One region of the Streptomyces sp. NPDC055013 genome, then DNA from elsewhere that is predicted to be linked to it. Evidence: riboswitches for the same ligand, from Rfam matches in the RefSeq annotation. Region 1 holds a riboswitch; each other region holds the start of a gene.
What was found. A riboswitch is a leader RNA that binds a small molecule or an ion and turns the genes downstream of it on or off. The one in region 1 is predicted to bind cyclic di-AMP.
Positions count from the first base shown of each region.

Region 1 (7,404 bases):
CGGACGGCACGCGCGAGTGCGACGCGGCCGACCTGGCGCTGACCGTCCTCGGCGGCGGCGAGTCCTCCCGCCTCTACAACCGGCTGGTACGCCGCGACCGTACGGCCGTGGCGGCCGGATTCGGACTGCTGCGCCTGGCCGGGGCGCCCTCCCTGGGCTGGCTGGACGTGAAGACGTCCGGTGACGTCGAGGTGCCCGTCATCGAGGCGGCCGTCGACGAGGAGCTCGCCCGATTCGCGCAGGAAGGCCCCACCGCCGAGGAGATGGAGCGCGCGCAGGCCCAGCTGGAGCGCGAGTGGCTGGACCGGCTCGGTACGGTCGCGGGCCGCGCCGACGAACTGTGCCGGTACGCCGTCCTGTTCGGCGACCCGCAGCTCGCCTTCACCGCCGTGCAGCGCGTCCTCGACGTCACCGCCGAGGAGGTCCAGGCGGTCGCCCAGGCCCGTCTGCGCCCCGACAACCGCGCGGTGCTGGTGTACGAGCCGGTCGCCGACGAGGCCGAGGACCTGGAAGCCGCCGCCGACGGGGCCGCACCCGCCGGGACCACCGACGAGAACGAGGAGTCGGCGCAGTGACCGAGCTCGCCAGCATGGAGTTCCATCCGCAGCCCCAGGCCGGCCAGGCCCGGCCCTGGGCGTTCCCGGCACCGGAGCGCGGCAAGCTGGACAACGGCCTGACGGTCCTGCGCTGCCACCGCCCCGGACAGAAGGTCGTCGCCGTCGAGGTCCTCCTGGACACGCCCCTGGAGGCCGAGCCGAAGGGCCTGGACGGCATCGCCACGATCATGGCGCGTGCCTTCTCGGAGGGCACCGACAAGCACACCGCGGAGGAGTTCGCCGCCGAGCTGGAGCGCTGTGGCGCCACGCTCGACGCGTACGCCGACCACCCCGGCGTGCGCGTCAGCCTCGAGGTGCCCGTCTCCCGTCTCCCGAAGGCCCTCGGCCTGCTCGCCGACGCGCTCAGGGCGCCCGGGTTCGAGGACGCCGAGGTCGAGCGCCTGGTGCGCAACCGCCTCGACGAGATCCCGCACGAGCTGGCCAACCCCTCGCGCCGCGCCGCGAAGGAGCTGTCCCGGCAGCTGTTCCCGGCGACCTCGCGCATGTCCCGCCCGCGCCAGGGCACCGAGGACACGGTCGCCGGCATCGACTCCGCCGGCGTCCGTGCCTTCTACGAGCGGCATGTGCGCCCGGCGACGTCCACCGTCGTGGTCGTCGGCGACCTCACCGGCGTCGACCTCGACGCCCTCCTCGGCGACACCCTGGGCGCCTGGACCGGTTCCCCGGCCCAGCCCCGGCCGGTCCCGCCGGTGACCGCGGACGACACCGGGCGCGTCGTCATCGTGGACCGCCCCGGCGCCGTCCAGACGCAGCTGCTGATCGGCCGTGTGGGCCCCGACCGGCACGACCGTGTCTGGCCCGCGCAGGTGCTCGGCACGTACTGCCTCGGCGGCACCCTCACCTCCCGCCTGGACAAGGTCCTGCGCGAGGAGAAGGGCTACACCTACGGTGTCCGCGCGTTCGGGCAGGTCCTGCGCTCCGCCCCGGACGGCTCGGGTGCGGCGATGCTCGCCATCAGCGGCTCCGTGGACACCCCGAACACCGGTCCCGCCCTGGACGACCTCTGGAAGGTCCTGCGCGGTGTCGCCGACGGGGGACTCACCGACGCCGAGCGGGACTTCGCCGTGCAGAACCTGGTCGGGGTGGCGCCGCTGAAGTACGAGACGGCCGCGGCCGTGGCGAGCACTCTGGCCGACCAGGTCGAGCAGCACCTGCCCGACGACTTCCAGGCGACGCTGTACCAGCAGCTCGCCGCGACCGGCACCGTCGAGGCCACCGCGGCGGCCGTGAGCGCCTTCCCGGTCGACCGTCTGGTGACGATCCTCGTCGGCGACGCGGCCGAGATCCGGGAGCCCGTCGAGGCCCTCGGCATCGGCGAAGTCAGCGTCGTGGCGGCCGAGTAGGGGACAGACGCGGCGCCGGAGTCGGCACGCGTGCGTAGGGGCCCTGGTGACGGAAGAGTCACCAGGGCCCCTTTATGCCCGAATTGAGGGAGAGGTTGCCTGTCTGACCTGTGGGATGCACTACAAAAGGCAGGATCCGTTTGGGGATTGAAAGATGCCCCGTTTAGCGTCTTCCGGGCTGTCCGTCAGGCACTGCGCCGCGCCCGCGGCACCGGACAGCCATCGCCGAGTCCCCGTAAGGCGCGAGCCAGGGGAGCCGGGGACCCATCGAAGTCCCTGGGGTGAATCGGACGCCCGCGCAGCCGCGAGGGGGTCCGTAGGAGACCTTCCTGCTCCGAACCCGTCAGCTAACCCGGTAGGCGAGAAGGAAGGAAAGGACCAGCCACTTCATGGCGTTCACCTGCGCCACCGGGAAGCGTCCCGCGGGGAAGCACCGTCGCCCCAGCCGCTTCGAGCGCACCACCGCCCGCGCCGCGGGCGTCGCCGCACTCACCGCCACCGGCGTCATCGGCACCCTGGCCGCCCCGGCGCTCGCCGCGGAACCGGCCGTCGAGCAGACCGGCCTGATCCCCGTCGTCGCCGTCGAGAACTCGATCGCCGACCAGATCGACGCCCAGGCCGCCGCCCAGGAGCAGGCCGCCAAGGAGGCCGCGGCCCGCAAGAAGGCCGCCGAGGAGGCCGCACGCAAGAAGGCGGCCGCGAAGGCGAAGAAGGAGCGCGAAGCCAAGGAGCGCGCCGCCCGCGAGGCCGAGCGCAAGCGCCTGCTGTCCTACGTCGCCCCGATCTCCGGCTCGTACGTCTCCACCGGCTACAAGGCCGGCGGCGCCGTCTGGTCCTCCGGCAGCCACACCGGCGTCGACTTCCACGCCGCGAGCGGCACCTCGGTCCACTCGGTGGCCTCCGGCACCGTCGTGGAGGCCGGCTGGGGCGGGTCGTACGGCAATCAGGTCGTGATCAAGATGAACGACGGTACGTACACCCAGTACGGCCACATGTCGTCCATATCCGTCTCGGTGGGACAGACGGTCACCCCCGGTCAGCAGATCGGCCTGTCCGGCGCCACCGGCAACGTCACCGGGGCGCACCTGCACTTCGAGGCCCGCACGACGCAGGAGTACGGCTCGGACATCGACCCCGTCGCCTACCTGCGCTCGCACGGTGTGAACATCTGACGCCCCACCGCTGACGCCCCGCGTCTTCCGAAAGCCCCGGCTCCCCGAGCCGGGGCTTTCGGCGTTTCGAACGACCCACTGTCCAAAAAATATCCATGGATTCCGGCCTCCCGTCGGAAATTCCCGCCGGTTGCAATAGAGTCACTCAACACACGTCATTCGTCGACGTTTCACGGGGATTAAGGCGGAGGTCGGTCATGCGTATTCCGGCGCACTCGGTATGCACCGCGATCCGGGACGACATCGTCGCCGGGGTCCACGCGCGCGGCGGCAGGCTCACCGAGGAACTCCTCGCCCGTCGCTACGGCGTCTCCCGCGTCCCCGTGCGCGAGGCCCTGCGCACCCTGGAGGCGGAGGGCTTCGTGGTGACCCGGCGGCACGCGGGCGCATGCGTCGCCGAACCGAGCGAACAGGAGGCCTCCGACCTGCTGGAGATGCGTGCCCTCCTGGAGCCGCTCGGCGCCTCCCGGGCCGCCCAGCGGCGCACCGAGGCCCATCTGAAGGTCCTGCGCGGTCTGGTCAGGCTGGGTCAGGAGCGGGCCAGGCGGGGAAACAGCGAGGATCTGCGCTCGCTGGGCGGCTGGTTCCACGAGACGCTGGCCCAGGCCTCCGGCAGTCCCGCCCTGACCTCGATGCTGACCCAGCTGCGCCACAAGATCGCCTGGATGTACGCAGTCGAGGCGCCGGTCGACCCCGTGGAGTCCTGGACCGAGCACGGCGCGATCGTGGACGCGGTGGCGCGCGGCGACGGCGAGCGCGCCCGCGCGATCACGGCGCTGCACGCCGAGCGCTCGATCTCCGCGCATCGGCTGCGCTTCGGCTCCCGCGGTGATCGCACGGAGCGTGTGAGGAATTCGCAACATCCCGTAAACATGCCGAGCCTGCGGCATTAACACGGGCGCCGTATACAAAGAGGGCATATTTGGAGGCGCGTAATTTCCGCTGCCCTTTTTCAGGCGTGCGGTAATTCTCGGGACGTCGGCCTCGAATAGCGGAACCGCTGCCCTCGAATCAGGACGCCGCCTGTCTGAAATCAGGACGCCGTCCGCCGAAAACAGCGAAGCCGCGCCCGCCGGAAAGGCGGACGCGGCTTCACCGCTTGGTGTGGAGTCCCGCTCAGGTCCTTCAGACCGTCTCGGGCAGCTCCTCGAGGCCCTCGGAGACCAGCTTCGCCAGACGGTCGAGGGCGGCGTCCGCACCCTCGGCGTCGGAGGCGAGGACGATCTCCTCGCCGCCCTGGGCGCCCAGGCCCAGAACGGCCAGCATGGAGGCCGCGTTGACGGGGTTGCCGTCGGCCTTGGCGATCGTCATCGGGACGCCTGTGGCCGTGGCGGCTCGGACGAAGATGGAGGCGGGGCGGGCGTGGAGACCCTCGGCCCAGCCGACGTTGACGCGGCGCTCAGCCATGTGATGCTGCCCTTCGGTGTTCAGGGTTGTCTAGACCAGTTTCCCACACCCGTGAAGCACGACGAAACTGGACGAACGTCTGACGAACGTCCCCTCCTGAGGTGACCGTCGGGTCGCGGCCTCGACCCCACGTACGTCCTGAACAGACTGCCTCGCGCCGTTGTCGTACGCGAGCCGTACTCTGGGCCCCATGCAGAGCGCCTCGGACAGGCACGCGTACCCCGCCCACTGGGAAGCCGACGTGGTGCTGCGCGACGGCGGCACCGCGCGCATCCGCCCCATCACCGTTGATGACGCCGAGCGCCTGGTCAGCTTCTACGAGCAGGTGTCGGACGAGTCGAAGTACTACCGCTTCTTCGCGCCCTACCCGCGACTGTCCGCAAAGGACGTCCACCGCTTCACGCACCACGACTTTGTGGACCGGGTGGGACTCGCGGCCACGGTGGGCGGCGAGTTCATCGCCACCGTACGCTACGACCGGATCGGCGCCGACGGAATGCCCGCGTCCGCGCCCGCCGACGAGGCCGAGGTCGCCTTCCTCGTCCAGGACGCCCACCAGGGCCGTGGCGTCGCCTCCGCCCTGCTCGAACACATCGGCGCCGTCGCCCGCGAGCGCGACATCCGCCGCTTCGCCGCCGAGGTGCTGCCGGCCAACAACAAGATGATCAAGGTGTTCACGGACGCCGGGTACACCCAGAAGCGCAGCTTCGAGGACGGCGTCGTCCGCCTGGAGTTCGACCTGGAGCCGACGGACCGCTCGCTCGCCGTGCAGTACGCGCGCGAGCAGCGCGCCGAGGGCCGGTCCGTGCAGCGGCTCCTGGTGCCCGGCTCCGTCGCCGTCATCGGCACGGGCCGCACCCCCGGCGGGGTGGGCCGAAGCGTCCTGGGCAACATCAGGGACGCCGGGTTTACGGGACGCCTGTACGCGGTGAACAGGGCGTTCCCGGAGGACCTCAAGGAACTCGACGGCGTGCCCGCGCACCGCTCCATGCGGGACATCGAGGAACAGGTCGACCTCGCGGTGGTCGCCGTGCCGGCCGCCTACGTCCCCGACGTGGTCGCCGAATGCGGAGAGCACGGCGTGCAGGGGCTGGTCGTGCTCTCCGCCGGGTACGCCGAGAGCGGGCCCGACGGCCGCGAGCGGCAGCGCGAACTCGTACGGCAGGCACGCGCGTACGGCATGCGCATCATCGGGCCGAACGCCTTCGGGATCATCAACACCTCCGCCGACGTACGGCTGAACGCCTCCCTGGCCCCGGAGATGCCCCGCCCGGGCCGGATCGGGCTGTTCGCGCAGTCCGGCGCGATCGGCATCGCACTGCTGTCCCGGCTCCACCGGCGAGGTGGCGGTGTGACCGGCGTCACCGGTGTGTCGACCTTCGTCTCGTCCGGCAACCGCGCCGACGTGTCCGGCAACGACGTCCTTCAGTACTGGTACGACGACCCGGACACCGACGTCGCCCTGATGTATCTGGAGTCCATCGGCAACCCGCGCAAGTTCAACCGCCTCGCCCGGCGTACGGCGGCGGCCAAGCCGCTGGTCGTGGTGCAGGGCGCGCGACACGGCGGCGCGGCGCCGCAGGGCCACGCGGTGCGCGCCACACGGTTGCCGCACGCCACGGTGTCCGCGCTGCTGCGGCAGGCCGGCGTGATCCGGGTCGACACCATCACCGAGCTGGTGGACGCGGGCCTGCTGCTCGCGCGCCAGCCGCTGCCGACCGGGCCGCGGGTGGCGATCCTCGGCAACTCCGAGTCGCTGGGGCTGCTGACGTACGACGCGTGTCTGTCCCAGGGGCTGCGGCCGCTGCCGCCGCTGGACCTGACGACGGGGGCGTCCGCGGCGGACTTCCACGAGGCGCTCTCGCACGCGCTCGCCGACGAGACGTGCGACGCGGTCGTCGTCACCGCCATCCCGGCGATCGGCGACGCGTCGACCGGTGACGCCGAGCTGGCACAGGCCCTGCGGTCGGCGGCCGAGCGGGTGCCGGGGAAGCCGGTGCTGGTGGTGCACGTCGAGCTCGGCGGCCTCGCCGAAGCCCTGTCCGCCGCGGCGAGCACCGCACCGCAGGCGGACCGGAGGGCGCCCGGCGCCATGATCCGTCCCCATCCGTTCCGCCCCCTGGACTTCCAGGCCGGGAACCCGGCCGGGCAGTCGGACACCACGCAGAGCCCGACGACCCTCATCCCCGCCTACCCAGCCGCCGAGCGCGCCGTCCGCGCCCTCGCCGAAGCCGTCAACTACGCGCAGTGGCGGCGCGACGCGGCCGACCCCGGCAAGGTCCCCGAGTACGAGGACATCGACGAGAAGGGCGCCGCCCAGCTGATCGGCGGACTGCTCGCGCGCGGGCAGGGCCTCACGCTCGGCACGGACGAGACGTGTGACCTGCTCGGGAAGTACGGCATCGACGTGCACCGCGCCCTGCACGCGCCCACCCCCGACGCCGCCGCCGACGCCGCCCGCACCCTCGGCTACCCCGTCGCCCTCAAGGCCACCGCCCCGCACCTGCGGCACCGCGCCGACCTCGGCGGCGTACGGCTCGACCTCGCCGACGAGGAGCAACTACGGCGGGCGTACGCCGAGTTGACCGAACTGTTCGGCAGGCCGGAGGAGCTGCGGCCGGTCGTGCAGAGCATGGCACCGCGCGGCGTCGACACCGTCGTACGGGCCGTGATCGACCCGGCGGCCGGCGCCGTGCTGTCCTTCGGGCTCGCCGGAGCCGCCTCCCAGCTGCTCGGGGACATGGCGCACCGGCTGATCCCGGTCACCGACCGCGAGGCGACCTCGATCGTCCGCTCCATCCGGACGGCGCCTCTCCTCTTCGGCTGGCGCGGTTCCGCTCCCGTCGACACCCCTGCGCTGGAGGA
Region 1 is NZ_JBSGVW010000047.1:40,654-48,057, reverse strand. It holds gene ACWGDB_RS37580 (M16 family metallopeptidase) at 1-575, shown strand, start outside; gene ACWGDB_RS37575 (M16 family metallopeptidase) at 572-1,960, shown strand; cyclic di-AMP (ydaO/yuaA leader) riboswitch at 2,174-2,336, shown strand; gene ACWGDB_RS37570 (M23 family metallopeptidase) at 2,350-3,132, shown strand; gene ACWGDB_RS37565 (GntR family transcriptional regulator) at 3,330-4,025, shown strand; gene ACWGDB_RS37560 (HPr family phosphocarrier protein) at 4,258-4,539, opposite strand; gene ACWGDB_RS37555 (bifunctional acetate--CoA ligase family protein/GNAT family N-acetyltransferase) at 4,730-7,404, shown strand, end outside.

Region 2 (7,404 bases), on a different contig from region 1:
GTCTTCGGCGACGAGACGGCGACGACCCCCGAGGAGGTCAAGGAGCACTGGCTGCGCACGAAGGCGGCGGAGAAGCAGCGCGAGTCGGTGACGGACGGAATCCCGCTGGGACAGCCGGGCCTGGCACTGGCCGCGAAGCTGGCCTCCCGGGTGCGTACGGCAGGCCTGGAGGTGCCCCTGCCGACGGGGGACGGCCTCGGCTACGAGCTCCTCGCGATGGCGGTCCGCGCGGAGGCCGCCGGGGTGGACCCGGAGGCGGCCCTGAGAGTCGCGGCTCGGACCTACCGGGACGCGGTGCGGGCCGCCGAGGGGGTGTCCCCTCAGTAGGGAGAGAGGGGCCGGTGACAGGGCGACGGGGGCCGGAACAGGGAGCGGGGGCCGGACTGGCAACGGATACCGTCAGGGAGTGACCAACCAGCCCACCCCCACCGGCACCACACCCGGCCCCACCGACCCTCCCGACCTCTTCACCTGGGAGTTCGCGACCGACCCGTACCCCGCCTACGCCTGGCTCCGCGAGCACGCCCCGGTCCACCGGACCCGGCTGCCCAGCGGCGTGGAGGCCTGGCTGGTCACCCGGTACGCCGATGCCAAGCAGACCCTCGCCGACAACCGGCTCTCCAAGAACCCGGCCCACCACGACGAGCCCGCGCACGCCAAGGGCAAGACCGGCATCCCCGGGGAACGCAAGGCCGAGCTCATGACGCATCTGCTCAACATCGACCCGCCGGACCACACCAGGCTGCGCAGGCTCGTCTCCAAGGCCTTCACGCCCCGCAGGGTCGCCGAGTTCGAGTCTCGGGTGCAGGAGCTCACGGACCGTCTGATCGACCAGTTCGCGGCGAAGGGGAGCGCCGACCTCATCCACGAGTTCGCCTTCCCGCTCCCCATCTACGCCATCTGCGACTTGCTCGGCGTCCCCCGCGAGGACCAGGACGACTTCCGGGACTGGGCGGGCATGATGATCCGCCACCAGGGCGGCCCTCGCGGCGGTGTCGCACGGTCGGTGAAGAAGATGCGCGGCTATCTGGCCGACCTCATCCACCGCAAGCGGGAAGCCCTGCCCGAGGAACCCACGCCCGGTGAGGACCTCATCTCCGGTCTCATCCGGGCCTCCGACCACGGAGAGCACCTCACCGAGAACGAGGCCGCTGCGATGGCCTTCATCCTCCTTTTTGCCGGTTTTGAGACGACCGTGAATCTGATCGGCAACGGCGTCTACGCGCTGCTCACCCACCCCGAGCAACGCGCCCGCCTGCAGACGTCCCTCGCCGCCGAGGAGACCGGCCTCCTCGAAACCGGTGTGGAGGAACTCCTGCGCTACGACGGCCCCGTCGAGCTCGCCACCTGGCGTTTCGCCACCGAGCCGCTCACCATCGGCGGGCAGGACATCGCGGCCGGCGACCCCGTTCTCGTCGTCCTGGCCGCCGCCGACCGTGACCCGGAGCGGTTCGCCGACCCCGACGTCCTCGACCTCGGTCGCCGCGACAACCAGCACCTCGGCTACGGCCACGGCATCCACTACTGCCTCGGCGCCCCGCTGGCCCGACTGGAGGGCCAGACGGCTCTCGCCACGCTCCTCACCCGTCTCCCGGATCTCCGACTCGCCGTGGATCCGGGGGAGTTGAGGTGGCGCGGAGGTCTCATCATGCGCGGGCTGCGTACACTTCCGGTGGATTTCACACCAGTTGAGTGAGTGCGTCCACCCAGTCAAACGTGACACGCGCTCAATTTTGTGATCTTCACGTGATCTACGCGGCATTAACTTGTGACAAGTGATCGTCTGCCTATACGTTCACGGATCAACGACGGCGTCGAGGTTTCATGCGCCGCGGTCACTGCTGCCTCGTGAAAGGTCCCCGCATGCTCTCCGGGAACGGTCGTCACCGTCGCCCCCGTCAGGCCCCGGCTCTCCTCGTCGCGGCCGGAGTGACCGGGTCCGCCATCGCCATCCCGCTGCTCGGCGCCACGAGCGCCGGCGCAGCCGACGGCAGCGTGTGGGACAAGGTGGCCGAGTGCGAGAGCGGCGGCTCCTGGAGCACGGACGAGGGCAACGGGCGCTACGGCGGCCTGCAGCTGACCCAGGACGACTGGGAGCAGTACGGCGGCCTCGACTACGCCCCGCGCCCCGACCTGGCGAGCCGCTCCCAGCAGATCGCCGTGGCGCAGGCCCTCCTCGCCGACCAGGGAACCAAGCCCTGGGGTACCTGTGCGGTGCTCAACGGGCTCACCCCGAAGAACGGTTTGGTCGACCTCGACACCGGAGTGGAGGACGACTCGCCCTCCGAGGTGTCCGGATCCTCCGGCTTGCTCGATTCGTCCGACTCGTCGAGTTCGTCCAATTCGTCTGACCCTTCGGGTTCCTCGAACTCGTCGGACGCGACCGACGGCCCGTCGAGCTCGTCGAGTGAATCCCCCAGCGCTTCGTCCGAATCGCCCCGGGATTCATCCTCTTCTCCCTCTTCCTCCCCTTCCTCGTCGTCCAAGGCGGACAGCTCGGCGAAGCCTGACGCGTCACCTGACGGCAAGGCCTCGCAGTCGCCCGACAGCTCTCCCGTGGAGACCTCGGACGGGGACAATCAGGACAACTGGGTGCAAGATGTGGGCGCCTGGAGCCTCGTCGACACCAGTGCGTTCACCGGCGAGGACGCCGGCGCGGGTCGTCACCGTGGGTCCAGTGCCGACGAGAGTGAGGCCGCCGACCCGGCCGCCGGGACCTCCGGCCGCCATGCCTCGTACAAGGTCCGCGCCGGCGACACTCTGGCCTCCATCGCCGACTCCCTTGACCTCGACGGCGGGTGGCGGGCGCTGTACGACGCGAACGAGGGCGCCATCGGCGGCGATGCGAACGACATCGCCCCCGGTCAGACCCTGGACGTCCCCGTCGAATAAGGGCCGAACGGGGCGAAAAGCAGCGGGAGTTCGCGTCACCTTTCGCACCTGAATGTCCGTTTTGAATGCAGTGAGAGATAGATCTCAGAAGCCCTGATCGTCTTTGTAATTCCGGGAATCGGGTGTCTACGGTCGTGATCGCTCGTCACCGCGAGCCCCGGCTGCCGCAACGCCGAATCCTGCCAGCGGCCGCACGGGAACAGTCGTCGCGTCAAGCGCCGTAGGCAGGAGCGGGGGACCCAAGGTAAGTGCCGGGTCCGGCAGTTGAGGCCCTTCGGGGCCGCACGCCGGAGCCGGCTCGGGGTGAAGCCGCGCAACGCGAGCCGAAAGGCAGACGAGCGCGGCCGGGCAACTCAACCGGCCCGAACCCGACAGCTCACCTCGCAGGCGTCGGTGAGGGGATCCACCATGCTGTTTTCCAGCAAGGGCAAGCACCGTCGTCCGTCCAAGGCCGCTCGCGCCATAGCCGTCGTCGGCGTCACCGGCGCCGCCGCCGTCGCCGCCCCGCTGATGGCGGCCGGCAGCGCCTCCGCCGCCACCGCCTCCGAGTGGGACGCCGTCGCCCAGTGCGAGGCCGGCGGCAACTGGTCCATCAACACCGGCAACGGCTACTACGGCGGTCTGCAGTTCTCCGCCTCCACCTGGGCCGCGTACGGCGGCACGGCGTACGCCGCCACCGCCGACAAGGCCACCAAGGCCCAGCAGATCGAGATCGCCGAGAAGGTCCTCGCGGGCCAGGGCAAGGGCGCCTGGCCGCACTGCGGCACCGGCCTGTCGAGCGCCGCGTACAGCGGCTCCGGCTCCTCGCAGAGCACCGAGTCCGCCCCCCGCGCCACCGAGGAGCAGCCGGCCTCCCGCTCCGCCGAGCGTCCGGCGGCCGAGAAGAAGTCGACCAAGACCGTCACCACCCCGACCGGCAAGAAGGTCAAGAAGGGCGACGGCGAGTACAAGGTCGCCACGGGTGACACCCTCAGCTCGATCGCCGCGGAGAAGAAGGTCAAGGGCGGCTGGGAGAAGCTCTTCCAGCTGAACAAGGACATCGTCGAGGACGCCGACCTGATCTACCCGGGTCAGCAGCTGCACCTGAAGTAATACGCGGCCACCAGCTGAACCACAGGGCCCTCACATCCGTGGAACTCATATTGAAGACCTCGTGAGGGTCACCCCCGTCCCCCACGGGCTCCCCGCTCCGGTGCGTGTTCCCCCGTACGCACCGGGGCGGGGCTTTTTCTTTCCCTGTTGGTCACCCACCCTTTGTTCCGGTAGGGAACAATGGGTACGGTTCGGTCCTGTCCACGGGACGGTCGGTCGGCTGCCGATGTCCCCGGGGCGGTTAGGCTCTAGTCGCAAGGCTCACAGCCCCGCACCACCAGCGACACAGTGCTTCACATCCCAAGAAGGAGATACTCGTGCCGTCCATCGACGTCGTCGTAGCCCGGGAAATCCTGGACTCCCGAGGCAATCCCACGGTCGAGGTCGAGGTCGGCCTCGACGACGGCAGCACGGGTCGTGCCGCCGTTCCGTCCGGCGCTTCGACGGGCGCCTTCGAGGCCATCGAGCTCCGCGACGGTGACTCGAACCGCTACCTCGGCAAGGGCGTGGAGAAGGCCGTCCTCGCCGTCATCGAGCAGATCGGCCCGGAGCTCGTCGGCTACGACGCCACCGAGCAGCGCCTGATCGACCAGGCGATGTTCGACCTGGACGCCACCGACAACAAGGGCTCCCTCGGCGCCAACGCCATCCTCGGCGTCTCGCTCGCCGTCGCCCACGCCGCCTCCGAGGCCAGCGACCTCCCGCTGTTCCGCTACCTGGGCGGCCCCAACGCGCACCTGCTGCCGGTGCCGATGATGAACATCCTGAACGGCGGCTCGCACGCCGACTCCAACGTGGACATCCAGGAGTTCATGATCGCCCCGATCGGCGCGGAGTCCTTCTCCGAGGCCCTGCGCTGGGGCGCCGAGGTCTACCACACGCTGAAGAAGGTCCTGAAGAGCAAGGGTCTGGCCACCGGCCTCGGCGACGAGGGCGGCTTCGCCCCGAACCTCGGTTCCAACCGCGAGGCCCTCGACCTCATCCTGGAGGCGATCAAGGAGGCCGGCTACACCCCCGGCGAGCAGATCGCCCTCGCGCTCGACGTCGCCGCGTCCGAGTTCTACAAGGACGGCGTCTACACCTTCGAGGGCAAGGACCGCTCGGCCGCCGAGATGACCGAGTACTACGCGGAGCTCGTCGACGCGTACCCGCTCGTCTCCATCGAGGACCCGCTGTTCGAGGACGACTGGGACGGCTGGAAGACCATCACCGACAGGCTCGGTGACAGGGTCCAGCTCGTCGGCGACGACCTGTTCGTCACCAACCCCGAGCGCCTCGCCCGCGGCATCGACGAGGGCGCGGCCAACGCCCTGCTGGTGAAGGTGAACCAGATCGGCTCCCTCACCGAGACGCTGGACGCCGTCGAGCTGGCCCAGCGCAGCGGCTTCAAGTGCATGATGTCCCACCGCTCCGGCGAGACCGAGGACGTCACCATCGCCGACCTGGCCGTCGCCACCAACTGCGGCCAGATCAAGACCGGCGCCCCGGCCCGCTCCGAGCGCGTCGCCAAGTACAACCAGCTGCTGCGCATCGAGGAGATCCTCGACGACGCGGCGGTGTACGCCGGCCGCAGCGCGTTCCCGCGCTTCAAGGGCTGACCTGGCCGAGCCCAACCTTGGGTGAGCCTTAGCCAGTCGTACGTACGTCCCCGTACTCGGTCCCGTACCGTGTGCGGGGACGTACGCATGTGAAACGGGAGGCGGGACATGGCCGTCAAGGATCGGGACCGGTTCTCCACCGCGACCAGGATCCGGTTGCTCGGCGAGCAGACGGCGGCCCGCGTCTACCGCTCCCAGACCAAGCGGCAGGCCCGGCGCTCCAGGCTCACCGGACGTGCCGCGCTGCTCGCGCTGGTCGTCTGCTCCATGGTCGTGGCGCTCGCCTACCCGATAAGGCAGTACGTCTCCCAGCGCGCCGAGATCGCCGACATGCAGCGGGAGAAGGAAGAGGCCGCCCAGCGGGTCGAGGAACTGCGCGACGTCAAGGCACGCTGGCAGGACGACGCCTACGCCGAGCAGCAGATCCGGCTGCGGCTGCACTATGTGATGCCGGGGGAGACCGGCTACGTCGTGATCGACCCGGACGCGGCCAAGCAGTCGCGCGCCGACCTGGGCGCGGCCGACCGCCCCTGGTACGCGAACATCTGGGACGGGGTCGACAAGGCCGACGCGTCCCGCCAGTGAACCGATCGTCCGGACCGGTCGACAGACCGCCGACGAGAACAGACAGAAAGACAGGCATGGAAACCGCCCCGCCGCCCACCCCGCGCACCGAGCCCACCGACGCGGACGTCGAGGCCTTCAAGCAGCAGCTCGGGCGTCCCCCGCGCGGGCTGCGCGCGATCGCGCACCGGTGCCCGTGCGGGCAGCCGGACGTCGTCGAGACGGCCCCGCGGCTGCCCGACGGCACGCCCTTCCCGACGCTGTACTACCTGACGTGCCCGAAGGCGTCGTCGGCGATCGGCACGCTGGAGGCGAACGGCGTGATGAAGGAGATGACGGCCCGGCTGGAGTCCGACCCCGAGCTGGCCGCCGCGTATCGCTCGGCGCACGAGGACTACATCCGGCGGCGCGACGAGATCGAGGAGCTGACGGGCTTTCCGAGCGCGGGCGGCATGCCGGACCGGGTGAAGTGTCTCCATGTGCTGGTCGCGCACTCGCTGGCCGCGGGCCCGGGGGTGAACCCGCTGGGGGACGAGGCGATCGCGATGCTGCCGCAGTGGTGGAGCAAGGGCGCGTGCGTGACGCTCCCGGAGAAGTCCGAGGCGTCCGGGAAGTCCGAGGAGGGCGGCCGGTGACCCGCGTCGCCGCCATCGACTGCGGTACGAACTCCATCCGGCTCCTCGTGGCCGACGTCGACCCGCACACCGGGGAACTCGTCGACCTGGACCGCCGTATGACCATCGTGCGCCTCGGTCAGGGCGTCGACCGCACGGGGCGGCTCGCGCCCGAGGCGCTGGAGCGGACCTTCGCCGCCTGCCGTGACTACGCGGCGATCATCAAGGAGCACGGCGCCGAGCGGCTGCGGTTCGTCGCCACGTCCGCCTCCCGGGACGCCGAGAACCGGGACGAGTTCGTCGGCGGGGTCATGGACATCCTGGGCGTCGAGCCCGAGGTCGTCACCGGGGACCAGGAGGCCGAGTTCTCCTTCACGGGCGCCACGAAGGAGCTCGTGGGGCGCGAGGACCTGCACCGGCCCTACCTCGTCGTGGACATCGGCGGCGGGTCGACCGAGTTCGTCGTCGGCGAGGAGCACGTCCGCGCGGCACGCTCCGTGGACGTCGGCTGCGTGCGGATGACCGAGCGCCATCTGGTCCGCGACGGCGTCGTCTCCGACCCGCCCTCCGAGGAGCAGATCGCGGCCATGCGGGCCGACATCGAGGCGGCTCTCGACCTCGCCGAGGAGACGGTGCCGCTGCGC
Region 2 is NZ_JBSGVW010000029.1:51,468-58,871, forward strand. It holds gene ACWGDB_RS29875 (nucleoside triphosphate pyrophosphohydrolase) at 1-327, shown strand, start outside; gene ACWGDB_RS29880 (cytochrome P450 family protein) at 407-1,696, shown strand; gene ACWGDB_RS29885 (transglycosylase family protein) at 1,864-2,892, shown strand; cyclic di-AMP (ydaO/yuaA leader) riboswitch at 3,099-3,297, shown strand; gene ACWGDB_RS29890 (transglycosylase family protein) at 3,301-3,984, shown strand; gene eno (phosphopyruvate hydratase) at 4,302-5,582, shown strand; gene ACWGDB_RS29900 (FtsB family cell division protein) at 5,691-6,167, shown strand; gene ACWGDB_RS29905 (DUF501 domain-containing protein) at 6,224-6,781, shown strand; gene ACWGDB_RS29910 (Ppx/GppA phosphatase family protein) at 6,778-7,404, shown strand, end outside.
Region 2: it holds a riboswitch for cyclic di-AMP, as region 1 does, so the genes downstream of both, ACWGDB_RS29890 (transglycosylase family protein) here and ACWGDB_RS37570 (M23 family metallopeptidase) in region 1, are expected to answer to the same signal.

Region 3 (7,404 bases), on a different contig from region 1:
CAGCTCCGCGCGCTGCGCCGCCGTGCCTCCCTCACCCTGGAGGCCGCGGCCCGCGCCGCCGGGCTGTCGCCCGCGCATCTGTCCCGTCTGGAGACCGGGCGGCGCCAGCCCTCGCTGCCGATGCTGCTCGCGCTCGCCCGCATCTACGGTACGACCGTCTCCGAGTTGCTCGGCGAGACGGTCGCCGACCGGGACGCCGTGGTGCGTGCCGCCGACATGGAGCCGACCGCGGCCGGCGGCTGGACGTACTGGCAGGCGGGCGCGTCCGGGCGTGGCATGCAGGCCCTGCGCGTGCACGTGCCGTACGGCTCGCAGGGCGACATCGTGCGCGTGCATCCCGGCGAGGAGTGGCTCCACGTCCTCAAGGGGCGGCTGCGGCTGCGCCTCGGGGATGCCACGCACCGGCTCGCGCCCGGTGACAGCGCGCACTTCGACTCGCTCACCCCGCACCGGATCGCCGCCCTGGACCAGGACGGGGTCGAGCTCCTGTTCGTCCACACCCTGCTGCAGAGCCCCACGGCCACACTGTGTCTGGGCCCCACCCCTGGAGAGACGCCATGAGCAACATGGAGGAGAAGTTCCCGCGCGCCCTGTGGGTACGGCTCATCATCTACATCGCGGTGGGGCACGTCTTCGCGGCGTTCATCTACCTGCTGTTCGAGATGGGCGCACAGAAGTAGCCGGGAGGGGGCCGCTCGGCGTCAGTCGAGCAGCCGCTCCCGCAGCCGCTCCCGGGTCTCCGGGGTGAGCCGCAGGCCCTGCTCCAGGTAGGTGTCGACGCCGCCCCAAGCCTCGTCGATCGTGTCGAGGGCCGCCGTCAGATACTCGGCCCGCGCGTCGAACAGGGGGCTGAGCAGCTCCATGACCTCGGGCGAGTAGGCCGAGGCGTCGCTGCCGCTGCGGCGCACCTTGTAGCGGCGGTGCTTGGCGTTCGACTCCAGGTAGTCGGCGACGATCGCCTCGCGCTCGACGCCGAGGGCGAGCAGCGTCACGGCGATGGACAGGCCGGCGCGGTCCTTGCCGGCCGCGCAGTGCATCAGGGCCGGGACGCTGTCCTGCGCGAGGGAGTGCAGCACCTGGGAGTGCTCGGCGGTGCGCTCCTTGATGATCATGCGGTAGGAGGCGATCATCCGGCCGGCGCCCTTGCCGTCGGCCAGGATCTCGCGAAGCTGGTCGAGGTTGCCGTCCCGGACCATCTTCCAGAACTCGGCACCGTCCGCGGGGTCGGACAGCGGCAGGTTCACATTGCGTACGCCCCGCAGCTCCACGTCGGCGCCTTCGAGCTTCTGGTCGGCCGCGTTGCGGAAGTCGAAGATCGTGTGCAGCCCAAGGGTGTCGAGGAAGGCCGCGTCGTCCTCGGTCGCGTGCGCGAGGTGGCCGCTGCGGAACAGAACCCCGTGTCGCACCCGCCGTCCGTCCACGGTCGGCAGTCCGCCCACATCACGAAAGTTGCGAACTCCGGCCAGCTCGGGCTCGGTCGACGGGATCTGCTGCGTCACGGGGGCTCCTCCCAGTCGGCCCCGTCGACGCGGCTCGGCGATGCGGCCGACGGGGTGCGCACTCGACGATACGACATGGCTTCCTGGGCCAAGGAGTTGTCCACAGGCGTTGCCTCGGGATGGCCGGACTCTTGATTATGTTGATATTTGGCGGTATCTGTTCGTGTATGTTTTAGATCTGTGAGGGCTTGATGCTGGAGATCTCCGGCAACGGCCGTATGTGGCTCCTCTGCGGGCCGACCAGCAGTTATGCCGTCCACCTGACGGACGCCCACGAGCTCCGCATCTCCACTGGAGGCCGCGCATCGCCCTCGCCCTACGCCCGCTGCCCGAGTACCGGCCCTTCGAGTCCCCGATCGAGGGCCGCGAGGAGTACCTGGTCGAGGGCGGCCCCGCTTCGTACGACCCGCCCTGTCCGTGCGCACCGACGAGCGGCGTGGTACCGAGTGGGCGTTCGAGCGGTACGAGACCGAGGGCGACGAGCTGCGGTTGCGCTTTCGTGACGGCGGGCTGAACGTCACCCTGCACTACCGGATGCGCGCGGGCGTCGTGGAGCGCTGGGTGACCCTGGACGACCAGGGACCCGTCCTGGAGCTGCTGCGCGCTGACTCGGTCACCTGGGCGTTGCCCAACCCGGAGGGCCGGCAGTTGTCCCAGTTGCACGGACCCCTCACCTATGGGGAGAAGGTCATCGGCAGCCGTCGCGGACACACCGGGCATCAGCATTTGCCCTGGGTTGGTTGCGCTCGACACGACGCCACCGAGGAGCGCGGCGAGGTCTACCTCCGTCCTGCTGCGCCTCGCGACGGGGGAGTCCTTCACGACGCCCGTCTTCGCCGGCCTGTGGAGCGACGGCGGCTTCGGCGGGGCCAGCCGCGCCTGGCATGCGTACCAGCGCGCGTACGTGATCCCGAACGCGGACCGGGGCCGGCCGGTGCTTTTCAACTCCTGGGCGGCAACGGAGTTCGACATCTCCGAGGAGCAGTAGAGCCTGCTCGCGCGGCGTGCCGCGGCCGTCGGCGTGGAGCTGCTCGTCGTCGACGACGGCTGGTTCGGGAAGCGCATCAGCGACCGCGCCGGGCTCGGCGACTGGACCCCCAACCCCGACCGCTTCCCGTCCGGGCTCGAGCCGCTTGCCGAGTACGCGCACGCGCTCGGCATGCAGTTCGGCATCTGGGCCGAACCAGAAATGGTCAATGCGGACAGTGAGTTGTATCGCGCCCATCTGGAATGGATTCGATATTAAACGGAGCGGAATCGGACAGAACTTCGCAATCAGCTCGTACTGAATCCCGCGCGCGACGACGTCCAAGAGTACCTCTGGGTCGACCATGTGCGTGCTCCGTACGGCCTGCTGGACCGGCTCGCGCCGCTCACCCCGGCGTCGCCTTCGAGTCCTGCTCGGGCGGCGGCGGACGGATCGACATCGGCGCGCGCCGCCGTACCGACCAGGTGTGGACCTCGGACAACGCCGACCCTCTCGACCGGCTCGCGATCCAGCACGGCTTCAGCCAGATCCACCCGGCAAGGGCCATGGCCGCCTGGGTCACCGACAGCCCGAACGCCATGCTCAACCACCGGGCCGCCTCCCTGCGCTCGCCGAGGCGCGGGAGTGGGTGACGCTCCACAAGCAGATCCGGCCCGTGGTGCAACGCGGCGACCTCTATCGGCTGCGGCCTCCGGCGGGCGGCCTCGGTGCGGTGCAGTACGTGCTCGGTGACGAGACGGTCGCCCTGGCCTGGCTCCGGGCCCAGAGTTTTGGCGAACCCGCCCCGGTGCTGCGACTGCGCGCCTTCGGCCCGACAGCATCGGACGAATGCCTTGGAACGGGCGAAATTCGCCGAGGTTCTGTATTGGTGCATCACGGACTTCGCACCGGCCTACGCGGCGACCTTGATGCGACGGATATCCGACTGCGTCGCATCTAGGAGTTCTGTCCGAATTGGCGCCTTCATTCCAACTCGCTCTGGAGTAAAGGGAGCTGGAGAAGTGTCACGTGAGGAGCGTCATATTCGTGACCGTGCGTCGCTCGTCATGTCCACGTAATTCACGTGCTTTTCGAGGGGTTTTGAGTCGGACGACGTCCCGACAATTCACGGAGTGTGACCGGTAATTCCCACAAGGGATCAACAGGAACGCATTCGGACGGAACCCCTCACTTGTTCCCGTGCGTCTTTCTCGCTTACGTTCCACACCAATCCGGACGGACGCCTAATCCTGCCGCCGACCGGATCCCGCGCTAACTCACCCGTACCCGGCAGGAGCGGGGGACCCACAGGTACAACCGCCTGTTCCGGTCTCCGGAACGGCTTGGGGTCAAGTCGCGTCCCGACGCGGCCGGGCATCTCCAGCCCGCACCCGACAGCTCACCTCGCAGGCGCCGGAGAGGAATTCGCCATGCCCGCGAAGGGTAAGCATCGCCGCCCGAAGTCCCTGCGCTTCACCCGCTCCATCGCCGTCGCCGGAACCGGTGGCGCCGCTCTCGCTCTCCCGCTCATCGGAGCCACCGGCGCCCACGCCGCTCCTTCTCAGTCCGTTTCGAAAAAGGCCGTTCAGTCCGCTCCGGTCGCCGCGAAGAAGGCAGAGAAGAAGGCCACCGACAAGAAGGCGGATGCGCGGACCTATTCGGTCAAGGTCGGCGACTACCTTGCGAAGATCGCCGACGACCAGAACGTCAGCGGTGGCTGGAAGAAGCTCTACGCCGACAACCGTGAGGCCGTCGGCACGGACCCGGCGCTGATCCACCCGGGTCTGAAGCTCACCATCGGCGGCAAGAAGGCCGAGACGAGCGCCCCCAAGTCCTCGTCCGCGCCCTCCTCCTCCGCGCCTTCGAAGTCGTCCTCGGACGCGACCGCCTCGAAGTCCTCGGCGTCCAAGCCCGCCGCGTCGAAGACCACCACCACCGCGCAGAGCGCCGAGAACACCAGCGCCTCCAGCGGCTTCTCCGCCCCCCTCGACGGCGCCACCCTCGGCACCGCCTACAAGGTGGCGGGCAGCATGTGGTCCAGCGGCTACCACACCGGCGTCGACTTCTCCGCCCCGACCGGCACCCCGCTGAAGGCAGTTGGCGCGGGCACCGTCGTCTCGGCCGGCTGGGGCGGCGCGTACGGCAACCAGGTCGTCATCCAGCTCGCCGACGGCCACTACGCCCAGTACGCCCACCTGTCCTCGCTGTCCGTCTCCAGCGGCCAGTCCGTGACGGCGGGCCAGCAGATCGGCCTCTCCGGCGCGACCGGCAACGTCACCGGCCCGCACCTCCACTTCGAGATCCGCACCACCCCGGACTACGGCTCGGACCTGGACCCGGTCTCCTACCTCCGCTCGAAGGGCGTCTCCATCGGCTGACGCCTGCCGCGCAACAACCTGCCTGACACGCTGCCGAAGGCCGGACCCCGATCCCCGGGTCCGGCCTTCGGTCTGCGTACAGAGGGCTGTGTGGCGGTTGCGCCCACAACACCCCTGATCAGAGGGTTATTCCACGTTTGGTGAACACTTTAGGAGTGGCTTATCTCACCGATCGTCAACCCCGTCCTACGGTCGCGTAGGTCACATTCGAAGGTGAATCATGGGCCGATGTGGCAGACGATTCGAAGAGTGACAGCAGATCAGTGATCGGGTCGTACGTTGCGGTGGGGGACAGCTTCACCGAGGGCGTCGGCGACCCCGGCCCCGACGGGGCGTTCGTCGGCTGGGCCGACCGGTTCGCGGTCCTGCTCGCGGACCGACGACCCGAGGGCGACTTCAACTACACGAACCTCGCCGTGCGCGGCAAACTGCTCGACCAGATCGTCGAGGACCAGCTTCCGAAGGCCGCCGAACTGGCCCCGGACCTGGTCTCGTTCTGTGCGGGCGGCAACGACATCATCCGGCCCGGCACCGATCCCGACGAGGTCGCCGAGCGCTTCGAGCGGGCGATCGCCCGGCTCACCTGCGAGGTCGGCACCGTCATGGTGACGACCGGTTTCGACACCCGTGGCGTGCCCGTGCTGAGACATCTGCGCGGCAAGATCGCCACGTACAACGGTCATGTGCGGGCCATCGCCGACCGGTACGGGTGCCCGGTCCTCGACCTGTGGTCCCTGAAGACCGTTCAGGACCGCCGGGCCTGGGACCACGACCGGCTCCACCTGTCTCCCGAGGGGCACACGCGCGTGGCGCTGCGCGCGGGCCAGGTGCTCGGCCTGGAGGTCCCGGCCGACCCGGACCAGCCCTGGCCGCCGCTCCCGCCCCGCGGCACCCTCGACATCCGCCGCGACGACGTCCAATGGGCCCGCGAGTACCTGGTGCCCTGGATCGGGCGGCGCCTGCGGGGCGAGTCGTCGGGGGACCACGTCACGGCCAAGGGCGCGTTGTCCCCGGACGACATCAAGATGCGGATCGAATCGGTGGCTTGAGAGCGGTTCGCCATCGGGTTCGCGGTGACGTGCAGGTGTGGGCCGTGCCGACGTGTGATCGGTACGGCCCACACATGCGCCGGCGTCAGCGCGACAACGCCGTCAACGCCTCCCGCTCCAGCCCCAGTTCCCGGGCGAGCGCCTCGTCCACCCACTCCTGGGCACGCGCGCGTGAGACCGCGCCGCGGTACGACGTCATCTGCACGGCGAGCCCGTCCAGGAGGGCCGTCAGGCGCAGGGCCGCACCCATGGGATCCGGGCAGCGGAACTCGTCCGCGGCCACGCCCTCCGCGATGACCTCGGCGATGGCGGCCTTCCACTGCCGGTCCAGGTCCCGCGTGACCTCCTGCAGCGCGGGTTCGCGCAGCGCCGCCGCCCAGCCCTCGATCCACAGCCGCCAGCCCTTGGCCTGGCCGGTCGGCGCGTACCAGCGCACGGCCGCCCGCAGTCGGCGCAGCGCCGTCGTACGACGCCCGAGGACCCGTCGCAGACGGGCCAGGTCGCCCTGGGCCGCGTACGTGAACGCGGCGGCGACCAGCTTCTCCTTCGTGGCGAAGTGATAGAGCACCAGCGCGTTGCTCACCCCGAGCGCCGCGGCCACGTCGGCGATCCTGACCGCCGCCACGCCCCGCGCCTCTATCTGCTCCACGGCGGCACGCAGCAACTCCTCACGCCGCTCCGCCACGCTCAACCGCACTCTTGCCACTCGGCCACCCTAAGGCTTGCAGCGGCCGTTCCCGGGCCGAGGCCGAGTCGGGGCCCGGGGCCCTTGCGGTCACCGGAGTTGACCGAACCGCTCGGCGATCACCGGCAACCGGTCCTCCGCGATCGCGTGCGCGGCGGCCCGGGGCGTCGTCCCGTCGGTCTCGGCCCGGGCCAGGGTGAGGTCGGTCAGGGCGCGCATCGAGCGCCGTGTGTGGGCGAAGGCATCGTCCGCGTCCGGACCGACGTCGCCGAACAGCGTCCACCACCACCAGGCGTTCGTGGCCGAGTTGACCACGACGTCCGGCAGCACGGTGACGCCCCGCGCGGCCAGCAGCTCCTCCGCCTCCGGCCGTACCGGCATGTTGGCCGCCTCGGCGATCCAGCGGGCGGTGATCCGCCCCTGGTTGGCGGCGTCGATCACGTACGAGACGGCTGCCGGAACCAGCACCTCCGTCTCGGCCGACAGCCAGGCGTCACCCGGCAGTTCGCGGTCGCCGGGCCGCAGCGCCGCCCGGTCGACCGTGCCGTGCGCGTCCCGTGCCGCCAGCAGGGTCTCGATGTCGAGGCCCGCCGGGTTGGCGATCGTGCCCTTGATGTCGGCGACGGCCACGACGGTGAGCCCCGCGCGCGTGAGGAAGCGTGCCGTGGCCCCGCCCATGGTCCCGAGCCCCTGCACGGCGGCGCGCGTCCTCCAGTACGGCACACCGGCCCTGTCCAGGGCGGTGAGCACCGACTCGGCGACCCCGCAGCCGCCGACCAGCTCGTCGAGCCCGATGCCGTCCACCTCGACCGCGAACGCGTCCGCG
Region 3 is NZ_JBSGVW010000002.1:275,504-282,907, forward strand. It holds gene ACWGDB_RS03885 (helix-turn-helix domain-containing protein) at 1-561, shown strand, start outside; gene ACWGDB_RS03890 (DUF6126 family protein) at 558-680, shown strand; gene ACWGDB_RS03895 (tyrosine-protein phosphatase) at 702-1,499, opposite strand; partial or broken gene ACWGDB_RS03900 (alpha-galactosidase) at 1,691-3,427, shown strand; cyclic di-AMP (ydaO/yuaA leader) riboswitch at 3,735-3,892, shown strand; gene ACWGDB_RS03905 (LysM peptidoglycan-binding domain-containing M23 family metallopeptidase) at 3,897-4,844, shown strand; gene ACWGDB_RS03910 (SGNH/GDSL hydrolase family protein) at 5,108-5,893, shown strand; gene ACWGDB_RS03915 (TetR/AcrR family transcriptional regulator) at 5,979-6,599, opposite strand; gene ACWGDB_RS03920 (Glu/Leu/Phe/Val dehydrogenase dimerization domain-containing protein) at 6,669-7,404, opposite strand, start outside.
Region 3: it holds a riboswitch for cyclic di-AMP, as region 1 does, so the genes downstream of both, ACWGDB_RS03905 (LysM peptidoglycan-binding domain-containing M23 family metallopeptidase) here and ACWGDB_RS37570 (M23 family metallopeptidase) in region 1, are expected to answer to the same signal.